DNA from 2 places in the Kosakonia sp. N21 genome. Region 2 is predicted to be linked to the other one. Evidence: predicted binding sites of a transcription regulator. Region 2 holds the regulator's gene; the other holds the start of a gene.
What was found. The regulator sigma-54, encoded in region 2, starts transcription at its own class of promoters, with help from an activator protein. The targets are predictions, from matches to a motif close to GTTGGCACANNTTTCGCTNT.

Region 1 (4,359 bases), on a different contig from region 2:
CCGAAATTCGCCGCACTCACTGCGCACAGCGCGGCAGCCATCAGCAAATTGATCAGCAGACCGTTGGCTTTTACCGCATCGTGGCGATGCCACTGGATGTTATAGAGACTGGTGAAACCGCCGCACACACCCAGCGTAATCAGCCAGACCGCACTTAACGGCGTGACCAGCACCTGATACTGGATAAGGGGGATCGTTCCACTGACAGATTGCGCACCCAGCAGCGCCATCCCACCGGCCGCCGCCGCCATCACGCACCCCACCGTGCCGCCAAGCCCGGCAAGCAAGCCGCTGAGCGCTTTTGCGGGTGTAAACAGATACGCCAGCGCCGCCGCGCACACCAGCACCGCGATGGCGTCGCTTAACAAAGAGAGGATCGTCATTTCGCACTCCGGTTTTGCGCCTGAAACAGCGATAAATCGCCGTAGTCAGTGTTAAGGGTAAGTTCGCGTTTGCGTCGACTGGCGCGGGCGAGATCGCGGTTATTCACCAGGTGCAGCGCCTTGGTCGGACACATGCGTACGCAGGCCGGACCTTGCTCATCGAAATGGCAGAGATCGCACTTCACGGCGATAGCCCGCACGCCCGGCACCCAATCCAGCAGCGTGCTGACGCGTGCCGGTGCAGGCGGTGCTGCGGGCGCTTTTGGCGAGTTGACGTTGGCGGGAATATCCAGCGGGCGGCTACCGGAAAACTCGATAGCGCCAAACGGACAGGCAATCGCGCACAGCTTGCAGCTCACACACAGGCTTTCATTAAGCTGCACCGCGCCATCCACCCGGTTAATCGCATTGACCGGGCAAACGCCCGCACAGGGCGCATCTTCGCAGTGGTGGCACTGCTGCGGCGCAGATTCATTTTCGTTACGCATCACACGCAGTCGCGGCATCGCCTGCAACCCCTGCGCGCGGTGCGTCTCGGCGCAGGCGGCTTCGCAGGTATGGCAACCAATACACAGCGAAGCGTCGGCAATTACAAAACGGTTCACCAGCACATCCTCAGGTGATTCACCCTCGTTACGGGCGGTCATTTATGACGAAACGTGTCGCTCAAGGTGTCACTTTCGACACTTGTCGACACCCAAACTCAGGCCAGTGCAGGCGCGTGCGCGTTGCGGGCAATCGCCGTGAGCGTCACCGGCGAGTCCGTCTCCATGGCGGCATAGAGGTTGTTGTAAACGTCGGCGATAGCGTCCAGGTAGTGGTTCAGCACTTTTTCGCGATCGCGGTTGTTGATAACACCATCAATCAGGCCATCGCTGCTGAGCTGCGCCTGAGCAATCACGCGCGGCTCACCGCCGTCTTTACCGGCAATGGCGTACTCAATGGTGTGACCGTTAAATCCCCCGACAAGGGTGACAGAGAGTGTGAAGTGTTCGAACAGCACAAAGCTGAGTTGCTGTTCCGGCGCACAGCCGATGGCATGGTGCAATCGCGCTTTTGACAGGGTAATCCCCTGAACCAGCGTATTGCAGTAATGGCGCCACTCTTCCTGCAAGCGGTGATGCCGCCCGGCAATGAAGTCCGCCTTTTCGCTAATTTCCCAAATCGTCATGTCAGCTTACCCGGTTAATTGAAACAACGGCGGTAAAGCATCATCCATGCCAAATTTTAACTTTATGATTTTTAATGAAATTAAAGCAAAACCTTCGCCATTTCGACGTGTCATTTCGTCATGTTCGACATCGTCACCGTGACTTTAACCACGCTGGCACTCTTATTGCATTAACGCGGCAAAGTCCTAAGGAGGCGTTATGCACGAAATCACATTGTGTCAGCGAGCGCTGGAAGTGATTGAACAACAGGCGCGGGCAAACGGCGCGCGTCGGGTGACCGGCGTGTGGTTAAAAGTCGGCGCATTTTCCTGCGTCGAAACCGAGGCTTTAACGTTTTGTTTTGATCTGGTGTGCCGTGGCAGCCTGGCGGAAGGTTGTACACTGCATATCGAAGAACAACAGGCGGAGTGCTGGTGTGAGTCATGCCAGCAATATGTGACGTTGCTAACCCAGCGCGTGCGCCGCTGTCCACAATGCCACAGCGACCAACTGCACATCGTCGCCGACGACGGAATGCACATTCAGCGACTGGAAATTGAGGAGTAAACAATGTGTACAACATGTGGTTGTCAGGACGGTAACCTTTATATAGAGGGTGACGAACATAACCCGCATTCCGCATTTCGCGGTGCGCCGTTCGCCCCGGCCGATCGTCCGGCGCTGAAAATTACCGGCGTCAAAACCCGCGAATTTAACCCAACCGAGCTGGATAACGGTGACCTGCACTACGGTCATGGCGAAGCCGGCACCCATGCGCCAGGCATGAGCCAGAAACGCATGCTGGAAGTGGAAATCGATGTACTGGATAAAAACAACCGCATCGCCGCCCGCAACCGCGCCCGTTTCGCCGCGCAACAGCAACTGGTGCTGAACCTTGTCTCCAGTCCCGGATCCGGTAAAACCACCCTGCTGACGGAAACCCTCGAACGCCTGAAAACCCGCGTGCCGTGCGCGGTGATCGAAGGGGATCAGCAAACGGTGAACGACGCCGCGCGCATCCGCGCGACCGGCACCCCCGCCATTCAGGTGAACACCGGCAAAGGCTGCCATCTTGATGCGCAAATGATTGCCGACGCCGCGCCGCGTCTGCCGCTCGCCCGGCAGGGCATTCTGTTTATCGAAAACGTCGGCAACCTGGTGTGCCCGGCCAGTTTCGATCTGGGTGAGCGCCATAAAGTGGCGGTACTGTCGGTTACCGAAGGGGAAGACAAGCCGCTGAAATACCCGCATATGTTTGCTGCCGCATCGCTGATGCTGCTGAACAAAGTCGACCTGTTGCCGTACCTCAATTTTGATGTCGACAAATGCATCGCTTACGCCCGCGAAGTCAATCCGGATATTGAAATCATCCTTATTTCCGCCACGCACGGCGAAGGCATGGATCGCTGGATCGACTGGCTGGAGACGCAACGATGTGCATAGGCGTGCCGGGGCAAATTACGGCCATTAACGGCCTGCAAGCTAAAGTGGACGTCTGCGGCATTCAGCGCGATGTGGATCTTACGCTTGTGGGCAGCGAGGATGAAAACGGGCAGCCGCGACTCGGGCAGTGGGTGCTGGTGCATGTGGGTTTCGCCATGAGCATGATTAACGAAGAAGAAGCCCGGGATACGCTGGCGGCGCTGCAAAATATGTTCGAGGTTGAACCGGATGTCGGCGCCCTGCTGTTTGGTGAGGAGAAGTAATGCGATTTGTCGATGAATACCGCGCCCCGGAGCAGGTGATGCAGCTTATCGCCCATCTGCGCGAACGGGCGGCGCATCTCTCTTATACGGCGGCGCGCCCGCTGCGCATTATGGAAGTGTGCGGCGGCCATACCCACGCGATTTTCAAGTTTGGCCTCGACCAGTTACTGCCGGAGAATATCGAATTTATTCACGGTCCAGGCTGCCCGGTTTGCGTCCTGCCAATGGGGCGCATTGATACCTGCGTTGAGATAGCCAGCCACCCGGAAGTGATCTTCTGCACTTTTGGCGACGCTATCCGCGTGCCGGGGAAAAACGGCTCGCTGTTGCAGGCGAAAGCCCGTGGCGCAGATGTACGCATTGTCTACTCGCCGATGGATGCGCTGGCGCTGGCGCAGAACAATCCGCAGCGCAAAGTGGTGTTCTTCGGGCTGGGGTTCGAAACCACCATGCCTGCCACCGCCATTACGCTCCAGCAGGCGAAAGCCCGCAATGTGGACAATTTTTACTTCTTCTGCCAGCACATCACGCTGATCCCCACGCTACGCAGCCTGCTGGAGCAGCCGGATAACGGCATCGACGCGTTCCTTGCCCCCGGCCACGTCAGCATGGTGATCGGCACCGACGCCTATACGTTTATTGCCGATGACTTCCAGCGCCCGTTAGTGGTGGCAGGGTTTGAACCGCTTGACCTGCTGCAAGGCGTGATCATGCTGGTTGAACAGAAAATCGCCGCCGCCAGCCGGGTGGAAAACCAGTACCGCCGGGTGGTGCCGGATGCCGGGAATCACCTGGCTCAGGCCGCCATCGCGGATGTGTTTGCCGTCAATGGCAACAGCGAATGGCGCGGTCTGGGGATCATTGGCGAGTCGGGCGTGCACCTGACGGCGGAGTATCAACGTTTCGATGCCGAAGCGCATTTTCGCCCGGCAGTGCAGCAGGTGTACGACGATCCGCGCGCCCGCTGCGGCGATGTGCTGACCGGCCGATGCAAACCGCATCAGTGCCCGTTGTTTGGCAACACCTGCAACCCACAAAGCGCCTTTGGCGCGCTGATGGTCTCTTCGGAGGGCGCGTGCGCCGCCTGGTATCAATACCGTGCTCAGGAGTGTGAAGCAT
Region 2 (4,359 bases):
ACAGCAGATCGACGGGCTGATTATCGATAGCGTCGAAAGCAATGGGCGTTTCGAGTTGTACAAAAACGCCGACGGCGCGAAGCGTGTCTTCTTCGAGCTTACCGTGTGGAATGGCAATACCGTTACCAATACCGGTACTGCCCATTTTTTCACGGGTAAGGATGGCCTCGAAGACGACCTGCGGCGGCAGGCCTAACTGTTTTGCCGCCAGTTCACTGATGATTTCCAGAGCGCGTTTTTTGCTCTGGCAGTGAACGCCGCTACGGGTACATTCCTGGTTAAGGACATTGCTCAGTTGAAGAGCGGAATCGTTATTCATCATAATTTCACCTAAGCGACGCCAATGCAGACACCCTACCGGGTTGCGGTAGGGTGCGACGCACCAGGCGGACGCCCGGACAATTAGTGTTGTTTCAGTTTATCTTTATGTTTCGTTAGTTGCCGCGCCAGTTTATCAATTAAACCGTCGATTGCAGCATACATATCCTGCCCTTCCGCACTGGCATGAAGCTCCCCTCCATTAACATGGAGCGTTGCATCCGAAGTGTGAGTCACTTTCTCCACTTTCAACACAATATAGACCTGATTAATCCTGTCGAAATACTGTTCAAGCTTGGCGAATTTGCTATTTACAAAGTCGCGGAGAGCATCAGTGATCTCGACGTTCTGTCCTGTGATGTTAAGCTGCATAGTGTCTTCCTTATCGGTTTTGGTCAAACCAGTTGTTTGCGCTGGTTGGACGGCGGAATGGATAAAGATTCTCGATACTTCGCAACGGTACGCCGCGCCACCATAATTCCTTGATCGGAAAGCAGTGTCGTCAGCTTACTGTCGCTCAGTGGTTTCGCAGGGTTTTCTGCGGCGATTAACTTCTTCACCAGCGCGCGAATGGCCGTAGACGAGGCTTCGCCGCCGCCCTCGGTGCTTACATGGCTGGAGAAGAAATATTTAAGTTCGAAAATGCCGCGCGGACTGTGCAGGTACTTCTGGGTCGTCACACGTGAAATGGTGGACTCGTGCATTTCGACGGCCTGCGCGATATCCGCAAGGACCATCGGTTTCATAAACTCTTCGCCCTGCTCAAAGAACGCTTGCTGCTGTTCAACAATACAGCGGCTAACGCGGAGCAGGGTATCGTTACGGCTTTCCAGACTTTTGATCAGCCATTTCGCATCCTGCAGGTTGCTGCGGATAAACTGGCTGTCGGCATCGTTACGCGCTCCGGCGCACATGGAGGCGTAGTGCTGGTTGATTTGTAAACGCGGAATACTGTCAGAGTTCAGCTCTACCGCCCAACGGCCGTTGTGCTTACGCACTAACACGTCCGGGATCACGTATTCCGGTTCGCCGGTCTGAATAGACTGGCCAGGGCGCGGATCCAGCGATTGAATCAGGTTAACCGCTTCTTTCAGCACGTCTTCTTTCAGGCGCGTCATGCGCATCAGCGTGCGGAAGTCATGATTAGCCAGCAGATCAAGGTGATCGCTAATGATCAATCGCGCTTCTTCACACCACGGCGTCTCTTTCGAAAACTGCGAAAGCTGGATCAGCAAGCAGTCGCGCAGATCCCGCGCGGCTACGCCAACCGGATCGAAACGCTGGATGCGTTTAAGCACGGCTTCGACTTCGTCCAGACCCACGTCTTCATTGCCCATGCTTTCGAGGATATCTTCCAGCGATACGGTCAGATAGCCCGTGTCGTCAACAGCATCCACAATGGAGGTTGCAATCGCGCGGTCGGTATCGGAAAACGGCGTCAGTTCCACCTGCCACATCAGGTAGTCCTGCAGCGACTGGGTGGTTTCACCTTGATAAATGGGCAGTTCGTCATCAAGGTAATCATTGCTGCTGCCGGAGGGGGTTCCTGCGGTATAGATCTCGTCCCAGCTTGCATCCAGCGGCAGTTCGTCGGGCATCTCTTTTTGTTCAAGCGCGTCGACGGTATCCAGGCCTTCATTATCCTGGTCTTGTTGGGCATCCACTTCTTCGTGAAGATCGGTTTGCTCCAGCAATGGATTACTCTCCAGCGCCTGCTGAAGTTCCTGCTGAAGTTCCAACGTGGACAACTGCAACAGACGAATTGCCTGCTGCAGTTGTGGCGTCATGGCTAGCTGTTGGCTAAGCCTTAGTTGCAAACCTTGCTTCATATTCAGAGCAGTACTCTCCGACAAAAAACGTCAATAATCTCTACCCTATCAGAGTCTGAAGTCTTCCCCAAGATATACGCGCTTAACGTGTTCGTCTTCAAGGATTTGCTGCGGTGTACCGTGCGCAATTAAATGCCCCTGGCTGACGATATAAGCACGTTCGCACACCGCCAGTGTTTCGCGGACATTATGGTCGGTAATCAGCACGCCCAGCCCGCTGTCGCGCAGGTGTTCGATGATACGTTTAATATCAATGACCGAAATGGGGTCAACACCGGCAAACGGTTCATCCAGCAGAATAAATTTCGGGTTAGCCGCCAGCGCGCGGGCAATTTCCACACGACGACGTTCACCGCCGGACAGCGCTTGCCCCATACTGTCTCGCAGATGCTCAATATGGAACTCTTCCATCAACTCTTTAGCGCGATCATCACGCTGTTCAGCCGTCAGGTCATCACGAATTTGCAGCACTGCCATCAGGTTGTCATACACGCTCAGGCGACGAAAAATAGAGGCTTCCTGCGGCAAATAGCCAATGCCGCGACGCGCGCGCGCATGCAGCGGCAGCAAGCTGATATCTTCGTCATCAATAATGATGTTGCCTGCATCGCGCGGCACAATGCCCACCACCATGTAGAAAGTGGTGGTTTTCCCTGCACCGTTAGGGCCGAGAAGGCCGACGATTTCGCCAGAGTTTACCGTCAGACTGACGTCTTCAACAACGCGGCGGCCTTTATAGGCTTTGGCGAGGTTCTTTGCAGTTAATGTTGCCATAACGAATTAGTTACTCTTTTTTTGCGCCGGAGCCGGGGTTTTGCTGTTGCTCTTGTCCTGCAACTGCGATGGCACCAGCACGGTGGTCACGCGTTTACCTTTGTCGCTGAATGCCTGCATTTTCTGCTCTTTCACCAGGTAGGTGATTTTGTCACCCTTGATATTGCTGTCCAGCTGTTCAAGGTAGGCATTGCCGGTCAGCACAACGAAGTCGTTCGCCAGTTCGTAATGCATCTGCGATGCGTGGCCTTTCACCGGTTTGCCGTTATCCTGCATTTGGTAGAAGGTGGCCGGATTACCGTAACCGTCGATGATCTCTTTCCCTTGCTCACCGCCCGGACGCGTGACAACGACTTTGTCGGCATTAATTTTGATGGTGCCTTGTGTGACCACCACGTTGCCTGTGAAAGTCACAATATTGCCCTGCATATCTAATGATTGCTGGTCTGAATCGATGTGAATGGGCTGTTCAGTATCACCGGTGACGGCAAGCGCCGGAAGCGCAGCGGCTAAAAGTGTACTGGCCAGGATAAGATTAAGGCTGAGTTTGTTTGTTTTGAATTTCATAGAAGCTTCTAACCTTTTCAATCAGCTCGGCGTTTTTGCTGCGTAAATTGCCGCGCATTTTCAGGCCGGTGGAATTAAATGTTGTACCGTACAACGTGACCTGATCATCGGAGGTAACATCCTGCGTCACCAGGTTGATCTGGGCGTTATCCGTGGTGATTTTTCGTAACTGGGCATCTGCTGTCAGGGCATTAACCTCAACATGTCCATAAAGATAAAGCATTCTGTCATCGGTCAGCTTCGCTTTATCCGCCTTAATTGACCAGGTCGGAATCTTGTCCTTATCGAAGGTTGTCAGCAGTGGTTGTGCGAACCAGCTCACGCCGTCGGCGGAGAAATATTCAACGTTTTGCGCCACCAGGCGATAGTTCAGCGCCCCTTCCGGGCTGTAGACCAGGGAGTCGGTATGCTGGCTCTTATAAGTTGGATCTGTGCTGCTGGTCGTAATTTGTTCTGGGGCATCCTGAGTGGTCAGGTTGATGCCAATCAGCACCAGGGCGGCCAGCGACAGCAGAATGATGACCCAACGTCTGGTTTTACTCATATTGATTGCCCTTTGGCCTCGTCCAGCTTGCCCTGAGCCAGCAACAATAAATCGCAGACTTCACGAACCGCGCCGCGTCCTCCGTTGATACGGGTGACATAATCTGCGCGCGGAATCAGTAGCGGATGTGCATCCGCGACGGCAACGCTTAAACCTATTTCCGCCATCACGGGCCAGTCGATCAAATCATCACCTACATAAGCAACTTGATCTGCAGTCAGATCCAGCTTCGCCAGTAATTCTCTGTAAGCCAAAAGTTTATCAGACTGTCCCTGATACAGATGCGCGATACCCAGCGTTTCGCAACGATCTTCCACCAGTTTAGCT

Region 1: a site for sigma-54 is predicted at 1,589-1,608, ahead of hycA (formate hydrogenlyase regulator HycA). Genes of this name have one in related genera too.

The regions. Positions count from the first base shown of each region.
Region 1 covers NZ_JBOBHR010000006.1:196,231-200,589, reverse strand. Annotated here, with positions in the region: gene hycC (formate hydrogenlyase subunit 3) at 1-383, opposite strand, end outside; gene ACQ3G7_RS16145 (4Fe-4S dicluster domain-containing protein) at 380-988, opposite strand; gene hycA (formate hydrogenlyase regulator HycA) at 1,087-1,554, opposite strand; gene hypA (hydrogenase maturation nickel metallochaperone HypA) at 1,754-2,101, shown strand; gene hypB (hydrogenase nickel incorporation protein HypB) at 2,105-2,977, shown strand; gene ACQ3G7_RS16125 (HypC/HybG/HupF family hydrogenase formation chaperone) at 2,968-3,240, shown strand; gene hypD (hydrogenase formation protein HypD) at 3,240-4,359, shown strand, end outside; gene hypE (hydrogenase expression/formation protein HypE) at 4,358-4,359, shown strand, end outside.
Region 2 covers NZ_JBOBHR010000011.1:58,109-62,467, forward strand. Annotated here, with positions in the region: gene ptsN (PTS IIA-like nitrogen regulatory protein PtsN) at 1-322, opposite strand, end outside; gene hpf (ribosome hibernation promoting factor) at 403-690, opposite strand; gene rpoN (RNA polymerase factor sigma-54) at 714-2,147, opposite strand; gene lptB (LPS export ABC transporter ATP-binding protein) at 2,196-2,921, opposite strand; gene lptA (lipopolysaccharide ABC transporter substrate-binding protein LptA) at 2,928-3,488, opposite strand; gene lptC (LPS export ABC transporter periplasmic protein LptC) at 3,457-4,032, opposite strand; gene kdsC (3-deoxy-manno-octulosonate-8-phosphatase KdsC) at 4,029-4,359, opposite strand, start outside.